Regions from separate parts of the Streptomyces sp. NPDC050418 genome, predicted to be linked through region 3. Evidence: predicted binding sites of a transcription regulator. Region 3 holds the regulator's gene; each other region holds the start of a gene.
What was found. Region 3 encodes HrcA, which represses chaperone genes, less so after heat shock. Its sites were predicted from a motif close to TTNGCACTCNGNNNNNCNGAGTGCNAA; they were not measured.

Region 1 (5,372 bases), on a different contig from region 3:
CCGCGCAGTTCGGAGCCCTTGCCCGCGAACGCGTTGATGAACTCGCCGTCCAGGCCGACCGAGCCGACCGTGATGGTGGGCTTGCCCGTGAGCTTCTTCGTCCAGCCCGCCAGGTTGAGGTCGGAGCCCTCGAACTCGGGGAGCCAGTAGCGGCGGGTCGAGGCGTGGAAGGCGTCGACGCCGGCCGCGGCGAGCGGGGTCAGGATCGACTCCAGGTCCTCGGGGGTCTCGGCGAGGCGGGCCGTGTAGTCCTGCTGCTTCCACTGCGAGTAGCGGAAGAGGATGGGGAAGGCGGGGGACACGGCCGCGCGGACCGCCGCGACGATCTCTGCGGAGAACTTCGTACGGGCCACGGCCGAGCCGCCGTACGCGTCCGTGCGCCGGTTGGTGCCGTCCCACAGGAACTGGTCGAGCAGGTAGCCGTGCGCGCCGTGCAGCTCGACGCCGTCGAAGCCGAGACGTTCGGCGTCGGCGGCGGCGCGGGCGAAGGCCGCGATCACGTCGTCGAGGTCCTGCTGCGTCATGGCCTTGCCGGTCGGCTCGGCGCCCTCCTTGTACAGCCCGGACGGCCCCATCGGCTCGGCATCGGCGAACGGCGGCTGCCCCGCCCTGCGCACCATCCCGATGTGCCACAGCTGCGGCACGATCTTGCCGCCCGCGGCGTGCACCGCGTCCGCGACGTTCTTCCAGCCCGCGAGCTGCTCCTCGCCGTGGAAGCGCGGGATGTCGTCGCTCTGGCCCGCCGAGTCGTGCCCGACGTACGTGCCCTCGGTGACGATCAGGCCGACGCCCGCGGCAGCGCGGCGCGCGTAGTAGCCCGCGACGTTCTCGCCCGGGATGCCGCCCGGCGAGAACTGCCGGGTCATCGGCGCCATCGCGATGCGGTTCGGCACGGTCAGTCCGTTGAGCGTGACCGGCCGGGACAGTATTTCCGCGGTACGGGAGGTGGCGTCGCTGAGCGTCACAGGGGCTCCTGGGGGGAGGGGGTGGCGGGCTTCCTGGGGAGGTCAACTCCCCGGGCCGGTCCGGCATTCCGTGGCCCCACTGTGATCCCGTACACGCGACAGGGCGGCACCTCCCGTGAGGGAAGTGCCGCCCTGCGTACAGCTGCGTACGAGACGTACGGCTACGAACGTACGAGACGTCCGACCACGAACAACCGATCCGCGAGGATCAGAAGTCCATGTCACCGCCCGGCATGCCGCCCGGAGCGCCGGCCGCGGCCTTCTCCGGCTTGTCGGCGATGACGGCCTCGGTGGTGAGGAAGAGCGCGGCGATGGACGCGGCGTTCTGCAGAGCGGAACGCGTGACCTTCGCCGGGTCGATGATGCCCTGGGCGATCATGTCGACGTACTCACCGGTCGCGGCGTTGAGGCCGTGGCCGACGGGCAGGTTGCGCACCTTCTCCACGACGACGCCACCCTCGAGACCACCGTTGACGGCGATCTGCTTGAGCGGGGCCTCGAGCGCGAGCTTCACGGCGTTGGCGCCGGTCGCCTCGTCACCGTCGAGCTCGAGCTTCTCGAAGACCGAGGAGGCCTGGAGGAGAGCGACGCCACCACCGGCGACGATGCCCTCTTCGACGGCCGCCTTCGCGTTGCGAACGGCGTCCTCGATGCGGTGCTTGCGCTCCTTGAGCTCGACCTCGGTCGCGGCACCGGCCTTGATGACCGCCACGCCGCCGGCGAGCTTCGCGAGGCGCTCCTGGAGCTTCTCGCGGTCGTAGTCGGAGTCCGACTGCTCGATCTCGGCGCGGATCTGGTTCACGCGGCCGCCGACGGCCTCGCTGTCACCGGCACCGTCGACGATCGTGGTCTCGTCCTTGGTGATGACGACCTTGCGGGCGCGGCCAAGGAGGTCCACGGTCGCGTTCTCGAGCTTGAGACCGACCTCCTCGGAGATGACCTCGCCGCCCGTGAGGATCGCGATGTCGTTCAGCATCGCCTTGCGGCGGTCGCCGAAGCCCGGGGCCTTGACGGCCACGGAGCGGAAGGTGCCCTTGATCTTGTTGACGACCAGGGTGGAGAGCGCCTCGCCCTCGACGTCCTCGGCGATGATCAGCAGCGGCTTGCCGGACTGCATGACCTTCTCGAGGAGCGGCAGCAGGTCCTTGACCGAGCCGATCTTGGAGTTGGCGATGAGGATGTAGGGGTCCTCGAGGACGGCCTCCATGCGCTCCATGTCGGTCGCGAAGTACGCCGAGATGTAGCCCTTGTCGAAGCGCATGCCCTCGGTGAGCTCCAGCTCCAGACCGAAGGTCTGGGCCTCCTCGACCGTGATGACGCCTTCCTTGCCGACCTTGTCCATGGCCTCGGCGATGAGCTCGCCGATCTGGGTGTCGGCGGCGGAGATGGAGGCGGTCGAAGCGATCTGCTCCTTGGTCTCGACCTCCTTGGCCTGGTCGAGCAGCGCGCCGGAGACGGCCTCGACGGCCTTCTCGATGCCGCGCTTGAGGGCCATCGGGTTGGCACCCGCGGCCACGTTGCGCAGGCCCTCGCGGACGAGCGCCTGGGCGAGAACGGTGGCGGTGGTCGTACCGTCGCCGGCGACGTCGTCCGTCTTCTTGGCGACTTCCTTGACCAGCTCGGCGCCGATCTTCTCGTACGGGTCCTCGAGCTCGATCTCCTTGGCGATGGAGACACCATCGTTGGTGATCGTGGGGGCGCCCCACTTCTTCTCGAGGACGACGTTACGGCCCTTGGGGCCGAGGGTGACCTTGACGGCGTCGGCGAGCTGGTTCATCCCGCGCTCGAGACCGCGCCGTGCCTCCTCGTCGAACGCGATGATCTTGGCCATGTGAAGTGGTCCTCCCGGACAGGGGTGGATTGCTCCGGATCGAGCGCGATGCCCGCGACGGACGGCCCTCGGCCCCGGCGGTTCCTTGCCCCGCCCGGCCCGTGGACCTCACCGGTCCGATCCAAGTTCTTGTCACTCTCACTGGGAGAGTGCTAACGCCAATGATTAGCACTCGCCCCTGTCGAGTGCAAGCGGCTCAGGAGAGTCCGCGCGGGACTCCGCGCAGGGCGAAAGGCCCACCCCGTCGCCCCGCGCGGACCGGCGTCCGAGGTCAGCGCAGGCTGTACGCGCTGTACGAGGCGGCGGACCAGTCCGGCGCCCCGTCCACGGGTGTCAGGGTCACGGTGACCGAGGCCTTGCCCGCGGTGATCCCGGCCGGGATCGGGTACGCGTCCTCCAGCCAGCGCCGGTCGCCGTTGCCGAGCGGCTGGAGCCAGTCGGGCAGCGCCCGGCCGTTCACGGAGACCTTCACGTGCTGGTACGCGTGCTGCTGGTCGGAGAGCCGGCGCAGTTCGACGCCCCGGTTGCCGCGGTCGGTCGCGAGCTTGAAGGAGACCTCGGCGCCGGTGGCCCGGGTGTCGGCGGTCAGACCCGGCGCGTTGCGCAGATCGCCTTCGAAGCGGGAGGTGAGGCGCCGCACCTCACCGGGGGCGGTCGAGGTGTACGCGTGCGCCCGCTCGCTGTCCGTGTCCCCGAGCGTGAGGGAGTCGGTGCGGGTGCTCGCCGCGGCGGAGCGTCCGTACCAGTACGCGGTGGACGAGTAGTCCGCCGCCACGTCGTTGGTCGGGCCGTGCTCGATGCCGTAGTCGATCGAGGACGAGAACGGCACCGCGTCGTGCAGCATCAGCCGGAACGCGCCCGTGCAGTCCTTGCCGGTCCCGCAGCCCGTGCCGCCTCCCAGGTGGGTCGGGTTGCCGTGCCAGGGAGCGGAGAACGTCTCGCGGTTGAAGTACCAGCCGGCCTGGTAGAAGTCCTCGGATCCGGTGCCGTGGATCTGCGGGCTGCGCGAGCCGTCCACGTGCACCCGCTCGTCGCCTTCGAGGAAGAACCGGGTGGCCGGCCCCTCCATGGTGTGGGTGACGCCCGCGAACTTGCCCTGCCCGGACGCCTTGAGGAACGTCCAGCTCTTCCCGTCCTGGGTGGGGCCCGCGTGCGAGGCGGCACCGAAGTGCCCCTGCGCCCCGGAGCGCACGGCGCGCGCGTGTGCCGGGGAGGGGGCGGCGGTGACCTCGGCCTCGCCCGCGGTGACGGCGGTGCGCGAGCCGTTGAAGAGGGAGACGGTGGCCCGGTCGGCGAACGGCATGGGCCACCACGAGGAGAGCGTGGCCGTCTTCGCGTCGATGCCGTACATCAGCGAGCGGACGTCGTTGAGCGCCTGGCCCGAGCCGAAGAACTCGCCGAGCGGGGCGTCGACGGTGCGTTCGCCGTCGAAGGAGACGCGGATCCTGAGGTCTTCGAGGAGGGCGCGGGTGGCGCGCACCTTGGCGAGTTCCTCGTCATTGAACGGGAACGCGAAGGTCCGGTCGCCCTGCCAGGTCTGCGCGGTGATCTGGTAGGCGTGCGCCGCCTCGTCCGCCGTGTCGCCGACGTCCACGGTGTCGGTGCGGCGGGCCTCGCCGCCGACGAGGCTGTCGGCCCAGTACGTGAACTCGTTGTAGTCCAGGGACGAGGAGACGAAGGCGTTCCTGACGGTGATCCGCGCCTTGCCCGCGGTCGCCGACGCCGGCAGGTCGACGGTCTGCTCGGCCCACACCCCGCCGCCGGAGGCCTCGTTGGCGGGCCAGGCGGCCACCTTCACCCCGTCCACGTACACGTCCGCGACCTGCTGGGCGATGGACGGGTCGAGCCGGCGCGTCAGCCGTACGCCCTGGTTCGCGGGGTCGACGGCCACGGTGAACTCGCTGGCGCCGCCCGCACCGAAGGCCCGCCCCTCGTCCGCGGCGGTACGCGGTGTGACGTGCTCGGCCTGCGGGAGGCGCACCTTCAGCGCGGAGAGCAGGCCCGCCTTGCCGGTGCGGGCCAGGGTCTGGGTCCCGCCGGGCGCGATGCTCAGCGGCGCCTTCGTCGTGGTGGCGCCGGGCAGTTGCGGCTTCGGGTCGGCGGTTCCGGCCTTGCGCAGGACGCTCAGGACGTCCTCGGCCTTGTCGCGCGGGTCGAAGGTGGTGACGCCCGCGGCGTCGTCGAAGGTCCGGTACGAGACATGGTGGAAGAGCGGGTTGTTCTCGGTGGTGATCCGCATCGACTGGCGGTACGGCATGGGGACTTCGACGTAGACGCCGCCGGAGCTGTCGTCCGCGTTGCCGACGAGCGGCTCGGCGAACGGCGCTCCGAGCTTGCCGTCGACGAGGTCCTGCAGCGGGGCGTCCACGACCTTGCGGCCGTCGAGCTCGATCGTGATCCTCCCGGTGCGGCTGACGTCGCCGCCGTCCCGTGTGAACCAGAGGGCGCCGATCTCGCCCGCCCCCTCGGCCTCGGCGATGACGCAGCCCGCGGCCGACTCCCGCAGACAGGAGTAGCGGCCGTCGAACCCGTCGTGGTTGTTGCCGCCGGTCCGGTCGAAGCTGGAGAACTGCTTG
Region 2 (5,372 bases), on a different contig from region 3:
TCCGGTGGACCTGCTCGTGAACAACGCGGGCTTCGGCAACAAGGGCCGCTATCTCGAAGTCTCCATGGCGGACGAGCTCACCATGCTCAAGGTGCACTGCGAGGCGGTGCTCCGGCTGACGTCGGCGGCGGTGCCGGGGATGCGGGAGCGGGGGCGCGGCGGCGTGGTGAACGTGGCGTCCGTCGCGGCCTTCCTGCCGCGGGGCACGTACGGCGCCTCGAAGGCCTGGGTCGTCCAGTTCACGCAGGGCGCGGCGAAGGACCTCACGGGCTCGGGCGTCCGGCTGATGGCCCTGTGCCCCGGCTTCGTCCGCACGGAGTTCCACGAGCGGGCCGGCATGGGCACTGGCAACATCCCGTCGTGGATGTGGCTCGACGCCGACAAGGTGGTGGCCTCGGCCCTCGCCGACCTGTCCCGCGGCCGCACGGTCTCCATCCCGGACGCCCGCTACAAGACGCTGCTGGGGGCGGCGAAGCTCGTGCCTCGCGGGATGCTGGGTGGGATCACTTCGCGGACGGGGCGGAAGTACGGGCCGCAGTAGCCCACTCGACGCGAAGGCCCGGCCCCCGAAACGGGAGCCGGGCCTCGCTTACGCGCAAGCGTCAGTGGGAGTGACCGTGCCCGTGGCCGTGACCGGCCTCGGGCTCCTCCTCCGCCGGCTTCTCGACGACCAGGGTCTCGGTCGTGAGCAGCAGGGAGGCGATGGAGGCGGCGTTCTCCAGGGCGGAGCGGGTGACCTTGACCGGGTCGATGACGCCGGCCTTGACCAGGTCGCCGTACTCGCCGGTCGCGGCGTTGAAGCCCTCGCCCTTGTCGAGCTCGGCGACCTTCGAGGTGATGACGTAGCCCTCGAGGCCGGCGTTCTCGGCGATCCAGCGCAGCGGCTCGACGGCGGCGCGGCGGACGACGGAGACGCCGGTGGCCTCGTCACCCTCCTTGCCCAGGTTGCCGTCCAGGACCTTCACGGCGTGGACGAGCGCGGAGCCACCACCGGAGACGATGCCCTCCTCGACCGCGGCGCGGGTCGCGGAGATGGCGTCCTCCAGACGGTGCTTCTTCTCCTTGAGCTCCACCTCGGTGGCCGCACCGACGCGGATCACGCAGACACCGCCGGCCAGCTTCGCGAGGCGCTCCTGGAGCTTCTCGCGGTCCCAGTCGGAGTCGGTGGCGTCGATCTCGGCCTTGATCTGGGCGACACGGCCCTGGACCTCGGAGGAGTCGCCGGCACCGTCGACGATGGTGGTGTCGTCCTTGGAGATGGTGACGCGGCGGGCGGAGCCGAGCACGTCGAGACCGGCCTGGTCGAGCTTGAGGCCGACCTCTTCGGCGATGACGGTGGCGCCCGTGAGGACCGCCATGTCCTGCAGCATCGCCTTGCGGCGGTCGCCGAAGCCGGGGGCCTTGACGGCCACGGCGTTGAACGTGCCGCGGATCTTGTTCACGACCAGGGTGGAGAGGGCCTCGCCCTCGACGTCCTCGGCGATGATCAGGAGCGGACGCGAGCCGCCGGCCTGGATGACCTTCTCCAGGAGCGGGAGCATGTCCTGGATCGAGGAGATCTTGCCCTGGTTGATCAGGATGTACGGGTCGTCGAGGACGGCCTCCATACGCTCCTGGTCGGTGACGAAGTACGGGGACAGGTAGCCCTTGTCGAAGGCCATGCCCTCGGTGAAGTCGAGCTCCAGACCGAAGGTGTTGGACTCCTCGACGGTGATGACACCGTCCTTGCCGACCTTGTCCATGGCCTCGGCGATGAGCTCGCCGATCTGCTTGTCCTGGGCGGACAGCGCGGCCACGGCGGCGATGTCGGACTTCTCCTCGATCGGACGCGCGGTGGCGAGAAGGTCGTCGGAGACGGCCTTGACGGCGGCGTCGATGCCCTTCTTGAGGAGGGCCGGGGAGGCGCCGGCGGCGACGTTGCGCAGGCCCTCGCGCACGAGCGCCTGGGCGAGCACGGTGGCGGTGGTCGTACCGTCACCCGCGATGTCGTTGGTCTTGGTCGCCACCTCCTTCACCAGCTGGGCACCGAGGTTCTCGTACGGGTCCTCGACCTCGACCTCGCGGGCGATGGTCACACCGTCGTTGGTGATGGTGGGGGCGCCGAACTTCTTGTCGATGACGACGTTGCGGCCCTTGGGGCCGATCGTCACCTTGACCGTGTCGGCAAGCTTGTTGACGCCGCGCTCAAGGGCGCGACGGGCGTCCTCGTCGAACTTCAGGATCTTCGCCATGGAGCTTTTCAAGTCCTCTCAAAAATGAACCGCGCCCCTGGCCTTCCCGGCTTTTCGCTGGGGGCCAGGGGCGCGGAACGGAAGCAAGTCCGGTGAATTACTTCTCGACGATCGCGAGCACGTCGCGAGCCGAGAGGACGAGGTACTCCTCGCCGTTGTACTTCACCTCGGTGCCGCCGTACTTGCTGTACAGCACGATGTCGCCGGTCTTGACGTCGAGCGGCAGACGCTCGCCGTTCTCGAAGCGGCCCGGGCCCACGGCGAGGACGACGCCCTCCTGGGGCTTCTCCTTCGCGGTGTCCGGGATGACCAGGCCAGAGGCCGTGGTCTGCTCGGCGTCGAGCGGCTGGACCACAATGCGGTCCTCGAGCGGCTTGATGGCAACCTTGGAGCTGGCGGTCGTCACGATCCGACCTCCCCCTTCGGAGATCTCGGGGATGAACTGTCTGGGGTGGCGACCAGGTGGATCCGTCGTCGCGGGTGCCGGACCTGCCCGTCGCAGTGTTGGCACTCTCCAGTGGGGAGTGCCAGGCCCGAGACTATGACCGCGATTAGCACTCGGTCAAGCGGAGTGCCAATGCAGGGGGGCGGTTTCGCTCTGGGGTGATCCGTCGGCGGCCGGGCCGAACCCGGTAACCGGGCCGACCCCGGTAACCGGGCCGGTGGTCAGAGGTAGTCCTCCAAACGCCCCACCGTGAATCCCTGTGCCTGGATCCGGCGCAGTATCCGGGTCGTCATCTCCGTCAGCGACGCCCCGCGGAGTTCGTCGGGGCCGCGGAAGTGGGCCAGGATGATGTCGCCGGGACGGAGCTGTTCGCCTTCCGTGTAGCGCAGGTCGTCGATCTGCATCGAGGCGCGCCACAGGACCACCGCCGAGATCCCGCAGTCGGCCGCGGCCCGCAGGGTGTCCGCGTTGTACTCGCCGTACGGCGGGCGGAACAGGCGCGGGCGCTGGCCGAAGCGGTCCTTGAGCTTGGTCTGCTGGCCGCAGATCTCCCAGCGCTGGCCGTCGTAGGGCAGTCCGGGGAGGTACGGGTGGTCGAGCGTGTGGTTCTGGACCGTCGCGCCGACCGCGCGCAGCTCGCCGAAGTGGGCGTAACCGGGTCCGGCGACGCTGTCGGTGAGGAACATGGAGACGGGCAGGCGCAGTTCGCGGACCATGCGCACGAAGCGCGGATCGCGCTCGGCGCCGTCATCGAAGGTCAGGAAGACGACCTTGTCCTTCGTCGGCACGCGGTCGACGACGGGCGGAAGGCCGGGGCCTGCCGCCTTCGCCAGGTGCCGCGGCGGCGGTTTCGGTGCGGGGGCGAGTGGCTCGTCCAGGCCCCAGCGGCGGGCGGTGGCCAGGCTGACACGGCGCTCCTCGACCTTCTCGGCGGCCTTGCGGCCGAGCCTTTCGATCGGGTCGACGGACTGGGCGCAGCCGGTCAGTCCCGTGCTGGTCAGAGCGAGCGCACCGGCTGCCAGCAGTCCGGCGAGCAGCCGGTGCGCGGCCCTCACAGGTAGTCCTCCAGGCGGGCCACCGCGTATCCCTTGTCGGTGACGAGCTTCATGAACTTGCGGATCATGTCGGGCATCGAGCCCTTCCAGTCCTCCTTGCCGCGGAAGTGCGTGAGGATGATGTCGCCGGGGTGGATGTCGCGGTCCCACTCGCGGTAGTCCATCCGCTTGGCGAACACCTCGGCGTTCCACAGCGGCACGGCCTTGATCCCGCAGGACTTGGCGGCCTTGAGGGTGTCCTTGTTGTAGTTGCCGTACGGCGGCCGGAAGAGCTCGGGCCGCTTCCCGTACCGCTTCTCGATCACGTCCTGCATGCCGCAGATCTCGCGCTTCTGCTGCGCGTACGTGAGACCCGGCAGGTAGCGGTGGTTGAGCGTGTGGTTGTTCAGGACGACGCCGCGGTCCTGCATCTTCTTGAAGTAGCCGTAGTCCTCCTTGACCAGGTAGTCACTGAGGAAGGCCGTGTACGGGATCTTGAGCTCGCTCATCATCCTGAGGAACTGCGGATCCTTCTCGGCCCCGTCGTCGATCGTCAGGAAGACGACCTTGTCCTTGGTCGGGATCGTGGTGAAGACCTGCGGCAGGTTCTTCTGGCCCGAGACCTCGAAGCCCTTGCGGGTGGTGGGCTTCGTCTTCTTCGCGGGCGGTTCGGGCGCGCTGAGCGGCATCTTTGCGAGGCGCCAGCGCTTGACGGCCTTGACCTTGGCGGCGTGCGCGGCGGCCCGCTGCTTGGCGAGGTCCGCGGCCTGCTGACCGGGTGCGGGCTGTACGGGCTTGCCGGAGCCGCCGGTGGAGCAGGCGGTCGCGACGACGGCGGTGGCGGCCATGAGGGCCACCCCGGACAGGACGAGTCGCACCCGCTTTTTGTCGTTTTGTCGTACTAGTTGCATGGAGCCGGATCCTGTCAGCGCGGGACCGCCCACCCCGGGCGACAGCGCCGCCGCGGCCCGCACGATCCTCCGAGTGGCCGACACATCGGGGCCGTGGCCGACAATGGCCCGGTGAACGACCTCGCCACGTTTCGCGCCCTGCTCACCGACGAGGGCCGCGCCCTGCTCGACGCACTGCGCGACCACGACTCCGCCGACGAGCTCGCCCTCGCCACCCGCCTGCGCCGCGACCACGCGCCCGAGCTGGTCTCCGCCGCGCTCGGGCAGGCCCGGTTCCGTCAGCGCGCGGCGGCCAAGTTCGGGGCGGACGCGGCGCTGATGTACTTCACGCCCAACGGGGTGGAGCAGGCGACCAGGACGACCGTGGCGGCGTACCGCGCCCGGCGGTTCAAGGCGCTCGGCGTGCGCTCGCTCGCCGACCTGTGCTGCGGCATCGGCGGCGACGCGCTCGCGCTCGCCCGCGAGGGCATCGCGGTGCTCGCCGTCGACCGCGACCCGCTGACCTGCGAGGTCGCGCGCGCGAACGCGCAGGCGCTGGGGCTCGCGGAGCTGATCGAGGTACGCGAGGCGGATGTCAGTGAGATCGACACGTCCTCGTACGACGCCGTGTTCGTCGATCCCGCACGGCGCGGCGGACGCGGCCGGATCTTCGACCCCGAGGCGTACTCACCGCCCCTGTCGTGGGCCGTGGAGGCCGCCCGCAAGGCGCCGCTCGCCGCGCTGAAGATCGCGCCGGGGGTGCCGCACGAGG
Region 3 (5,372 bases):
CCAGGGTGACCGTTCCCGCCTCGCAGCGGATCACCGCCCCGCAGAAGCCCGTGGCGACCTCCTCGACCACCAGGTCCGCCGAAGCCTCCACCTCCGGGACCGGCTTCGGCTTCTTCCACGGCGGGGTCAGGTCGGGGCTGTAGCTGCGCATTCGGCCGAATATAGGAAGAGGGTGGGCCGCGCGGGTTACGACACGCCGAAGCGCGCGGCCAGGGCCGACCGCTGCGTACGGACAAAGGCCGCGTCCACGACGGAACCATGACCTGGGACGTAGCGGGCGGACGGGCCGCCCAGGCCGAGCAGCCGGTCGAGTGCGTGCGGCCACAGGCCCGGCGTCGCGTCGGGGCCCGCCGGCGGCTCGCCCGACTCCTCGACCAGGTCGCCGCACAGGACGACGCCCGCGTCGGGCACCACCGCCACCAGGTCCTGCGGACTGTGCGCGGGACCGAGCAGCGACAGAAGGACGTCGCGCCCGCCCAGGTCGATGGACCAGTCATGGGTGATCAGGTGGTGCGGGCGGATCACGATGTCGGTGGAGGAGGTCGCGTCGGCCTCCGGGACCCCCTGGCGTATGGCGTCCAGACGGAGCTCCTCGCGGCCCGCGTCAAGGACCCGGTCCATGCCCGCGGCCGCGTAGATCTGCACGCCCGCGAACGCCCCCGTACCCAGGACATGGTCGAAGTGCGGATGGCTGAGCGCGATGTGGGTCACACGCCGGCCGCCGAGCAGGGCCTGCGCCTGCGTACGGATCTCCGCGCCCTCGCGCAGGGTCGCACCCGTGTCGAAGAGCAGCGCCCCGGTCGTTCCGACGACGAGGGCGACGGTCGCGTCCCACACGGGAAGCCGCCTGCGGCCGACCCCGTCGGCCAGCTCTTCCCACCCGAACTCTTCCCAACTGATGCTCATACCGTGACGCTAACCGCATCGTGACCGGTCGGCCTTGCTGGGGGGCCACCCGACGGCCGTACACTGACCGTTAGGTTTGCTGGCACTCAACCCGTACGAGTGCCAGGCGGACCGGGCCGGCAGGGCGGGCCGGGTCGGGAACGGCAGATGGAGGTGCGCGGATGCTCAGTGAACGCAGGCTCGAAGTGCTGCGCGCCATCGTCCAGGACTATGTCGGCACCGAGGAGCCCGTCGGCTCCAAGGCGCTGACCGAGCGGCACAAGCTCGGGGTCTCGCCCGCGACCGTACGCAATGACATGGCGGCCCTGGAGGACGAGGGGTTCATCGCCCAGCCTCATACGAGTGCCGGGCGGATCCCGACCGACAAGGGCTACCGGCTGTTCGTCGACAAGCTGGCGGGGGTCAAACCGCTGTCGGCTCCCGAGCGGCGGGCCATCCAGAACTTCCTGGACGGGGCCGTCGATCTCGATGACGTCGTCGGACGGACCGTACGGCTGCTCGCGCAGCTCACCCGGCAGGTCGCCGTCGTGCAGTACCCGTCGCTGACCCGGTCCACGGTCCGGCACGTGGAACTGCTCTCGCTGGCGCCCGCCCGTCTGATGCTGGTGGTGATCACGGACACGGGGCGGGTCGAGCAGCGGCACGTGGACTGCCCGGCGCCGTTCGGCGAGACCTCGCTCGCGGATCTGCGGGCCCGGCTCAACAGCAGGGTCGCGGGACGCCGGTTCTCCGACGTGCCGCAGCTCGTCCAGGATCTGCCCGAGTCCTTCGACCGGGACGACCAGGGGACGGTCTCGACCGTCCTCGCCACCCTCCTCGAAACCCTGGTCGAGGAGTCCGAGGAGCGGCTGATGATCGGCGGCACCGCCAATCTGACGCGCTTCGGACATGATTTCCCGCTCGTGATCCGGCCGGTGCTCGAAGCCCTCGAGGAGCAGGTCGTGCTCCTCAAGCTGCTCGGCGAGGCCAAGGATCCGGGCATGACCGTCCGTATCGGGCATGAGAACGTCCACGAGGGGCTCAACTCCACGTCGGTCGTCTCGGTCGGCTACGGTTCGGGCGGCGAAGCAGTCGCCAAGCTCGGCGTGGTCGGACCGACCCGCATGGATTACCCCGGAACGATGGGAGCAGTACGCGCAGTGGCACGTTACGTCGGACAGATCCTGGCGGAGTCGTAAGTGGCCACGGACTACTACGCCGTACTCGGCGTGCGCCGCGACGCTTCCCAGGACGAGATCAAGAAGGCTTTCCGGAGACTGGCGCGTGAGCTCCACCCGGATGTGAACCCCGATCCGAAGACCCAGGAGCGGTTCAAGGAGATCAACGCCGCTTACGAGGTGCTCTCCGACCCGCAGAAGAAGCAGGTCTACGACCTCGGCGGGGACCCCCTGTCGGCCTCCGGCGGCGGTGGCGCGGGCGGCTTCGGGCAGGGCGGGTTCGGGAACTTCTCGGACATCATGGACGCGTTCTTCGGCACCGCGTCCCAGCGCGGGCCGCGCTCGCGCACCCGCCGCGGCCAGGACGCCATGATCCGCCTCGAGGTCGAGCTGGACGAGGCCGCGTTCGGCACCACCAAGGACATCCAGGTCGACACGGCGATCGTCTGTACGACCTGTTCCGGTGAGGGCGCCGCACCCGGCACCTCCGCGCAGACCTGTGACATGTGCCGCGGCCGCGGTGAGGTCTCGCAGGTCACGCGCTCCTTCCTCGGCCAGGTCATGACCTCGCGCCCCTGCCCGCAGTGCCAGGGCTTCGGCACCGTCGTACCGACGCCGTGCCCGGAGTGCGCCGGCGACGGCCGCGTCCGCTCGCGCCGCACCCTGACCGTCAAGATCCCGGCCGGTGTCGACAACGGCACACGGATCCAGCTCGCCGGCGAGGGCGAGGTGGGCCCCGGTGGCGGTCCCGCCGGTGACCTCTACGTCGAGATCCACGAGCTGCCGCACGCGGTGTTCCAGCGCCGCGGCGACGATCTGCACTGCACCGTCACCATCCCGATGACGGCGGCCTCGCTCGGCACGAAGGTGCCCCTCGAGACGCTGGACGGCATGGAGGAGGTCGACATCCGGCCCGGCACCCAGTCCGGCCAGTCGATCCCGCTGCACGGCCGCGGTGTCACACATCTGCGGGGCGGCGGCCGCGGCGACCTCATCGTGCATGTCGAGGTGCTCACGCCGTCGAAGCTCGACCCCGAGCAGGAGCGGCTCCTGCGCGAGCTCGCGGCGCTGCGCGGCGAGGAGCGGCCCACGGGCCAGTTCCAGCCCGGTCAGCAGGGCCTGTTCTCGCGGCTCAAGGACGCCTTCAACGGCCGCTGAGTTCTTCACGTCAGGCCCGGCCCCCTTCTCGTACGAGGAGGGGGCCGGTCTCGTACGGGGAGGTGACCGGCCCGATTTAGCCGGGAACGGCGGACGTGGCACGATGCCGTCATGTCCACCGCACTGACCGATCTCTGCCCGGTGCCGATCGTGCAGGCCCCCATGGCGGGTGGTGCCTCCTGTCCCGCGCTGGCCGCCGCCGTGTCCGAGGCCGGTGGGCTCGGGTTCCTCGCGGCCGGGTACAAGACCGCCGACGGGATGTACCAGGAGATCAAGCAGCTGCGCGGGCTGACCGGGCAGCCGTTCGGCGTGAACCTGTTCATGCCGCAGCCCGAGTACGGCGACCGGGCCGCCGTCACCGTGTACGCGTCCCAACTCGCCGGTGAGTCCGCCTGGTACGAGACACCGCTCGGTGATCCGGACGTCGATCTCGACGACGGCTTCGACGCCAAGCTCGCGGTCCTCGTCGACGACCCCGTGCCGGTCGTCTCCTTCACCTTCGGCTGCCCCGGCCGCGATGTCCTCGACGCGCTGGCCCGCGTGGGCACCTACAGCATCGTCACCGTCACCACGGCCGAGGAGGCGCAGGCCGCGCAGTGGGCCGGGGCCGACGCGGTGTGCGCGCAGGGCATCGAGGCGGGCGGGCATCAGGGCACGCACCGCGACAACCCCGAGACGGACGGCGCCGGGATCGGTCTCCTTTCGCTGATCGCGCAGGTCCGCGAGACGGTGCAGCTGCCGATCGTGGCCGCCGGCGGGCTGATGCGCGGGGGACAGATCGCGGCCGCGCTGGCCGCGGGGGCGGACATGGCGCAACTGGGTACGGCTTTTCTCGTCTGTCCTGAGTCCGGAGCGAACGTGCTGCACAAACAGGCTTTGACCAACCCCCTTTTCGTACGGACGGAGTTGACGCGCGCGTTCTCCGGACGCCCGGCCCGTGGCCTCGTCAACCGCTTCCTGCGCGAGCACGGGCCCTACGCGCCCGCCGCGTATCCGCAGGTGCACCACCTCACGAGCGGGCTGCGGAAGGCCGCCGCGAAGGCCGGTGACGCACAGGGGATGGCGCTCTGGGCCGGTCAAGGGCACCGCATGGCACGGGAGTTGCCCGCCGGTCAGCTGATCGAGGTGCTCGACGCCGAGTTCCGGTCAGCGGCCGCGGCGCTCGGTGTGCGAGGTGCGGCATGACCGCCCCCGTGTTCGTCGTCGACTCCCTCGAAGGGGCGGCGCCCGGTGATCTCCTGACGCTCGACGGGCCCGAGGGCCGTCATGCCGTGTCGGTGCGGCGGCTGCAGACCGGTGAGGAGATCGTGCTCACGGACGGGCTCGGACGCGCGGCGGCCGGGGTCGTGGCGCGGACCGAGGGCAAGGACAAGCTGTTCGTGCAGACCGCGGAGCTGCGGGCCGAGGACGAGCCGAGCCCGCGGATCACGGTCGTGCAGGCGCTGCCCAAGGGCGACCGCGGGGAACTCGCCGTGGAGACCATGACCGAGACCGGCGTCGACGCGATCGTGCCCTGGGCCGCCGCACGCTGCATCACGCAGTGGAAGGGCGAGCGCGGCCTCAAGTCGCTCGGCAAGTGGCGGGCCACGGCACGGGAGGCCGGGAAGCAGTCGCGGCGGCTGCGGTTCCCCGAGGTGGCGGAGCTCGCCACCACGAAGCAGGTGGCGGCGCTCCTGGCGGCCGCCGACTTCGCGGGCGTCCTGCACGAGGAGGGCAGCCTGCCGCTGGCCTCCGCCGAACTGCCCACGACGGGCTCGATCGTGCTGGTCGTCGGGCCCGAAGGAGGCGTCTCCCCACAGGAGTTGGAGGCATTCGCGGCGGCCGGTGCGCAGCCGTACCGGCTCGGCGCGAGTGTCCTGCGGACGTCCACCGCGGGGACTGCGGCGGTGGCGTTGTTGCTGGGGCGGAGTGGGCGCTGGGGGTAGCTCCCCCGGCTAGGCGTTGAACTGCTCGTAGAAGCGGAGCTTCACGGCGAGGGCCCGTTCCTCCTCCTCGCGGAACGCCGTGGCGGCCGCCTCCGGCTCCGCGCTCGTGAGGAGTGCGTGCAGCCGCCGGGCCAGGCGGTCCGCGTGGGACGTGGCGAGCAGGGAGACCGTCGCCAGCGGGTGGGCCTTCGCGTCATGGATCAGATGCGGGTAGTAGAAGTGCGAG

Region 1: groL (chaperonin GroEL) is a predicted target of HrcA. The motif match lies at 2,926-2,952, and genes of this name have one in related genera.
Region 2: groES (co-chaperone GroES) is a predicted target of HrcA. The motif match lies at 2,783-2,809, and genes of this name have one in related genera.

The regions. Positions count from the first base shown of each region.
Region 1 is NZ_JBITIG010000005.1:505,147-510,518, forward strand. It holds gene ACIBI4_RS15040 (NADH:flavin oxidoreductase) at 1-965, opposite strand, end outside; gene groL (chaperonin GroEL) at 1,174-2,796, opposite strand; gene ACIBI4_RS15050 (glycoside hydrolase family 172 protein) at 3,068-5,372, opposite strand, start outside.
Region 2 is NZ_JBITIG010000003.1:227,879-233,250, reverse strand. It holds gene ACIBI4_RS08520 (SDR family NAD(P)-dependent oxidoreductase) at 1-541, shown strand, start outside; gene groL (chaperonin GroEL) at 603-2,231, opposite strand; gene groES (co-chaperone GroES) at 2,329-2,637, opposite strand; gene ACIBI4_RS08505 (polysaccharide deacetylase family protein) at 2,898-3,731, opposite strand; gene ACIBI4_RS08500 (polysaccharide deacetylase family protein) at 3,728-4,621, opposite strand; gene ACIBI4_RS08495 (methyltransferase domain-containing protein) at 4,733-5,372, shown strand, end outside.
Region 3 is NZ_JBITIG010000011.1:125,822-131,193, forward strand. It holds gene ACIBI4_RS26205 (DUF3097 domain-containing protein) at 1-151, opposite strand, end outside; gene ACIBI4_RS26210 (MBL fold metallo-hydrolase) at 187-906, opposite strand; gene hrcA (heat-inducible transcriptional repressor HrcA) at 1,068-2,084, shown strand; gene dnaJ (molecular chaperone DnaJ) at 2,085-3,221, shown strand; gene ACIBI4_RS26225 (nitronate monooxygenase) at 3,333-4,406, shown strand; gene ACIBI4_RS26230 (16S rRNA (uracil(1498)-N(3))-methyltransferase) at 4,403-5,146, shown strand; gene ACIBI4_RS26235 (hypothetical protein) at 5,156-5,372, opposite strand, start outside.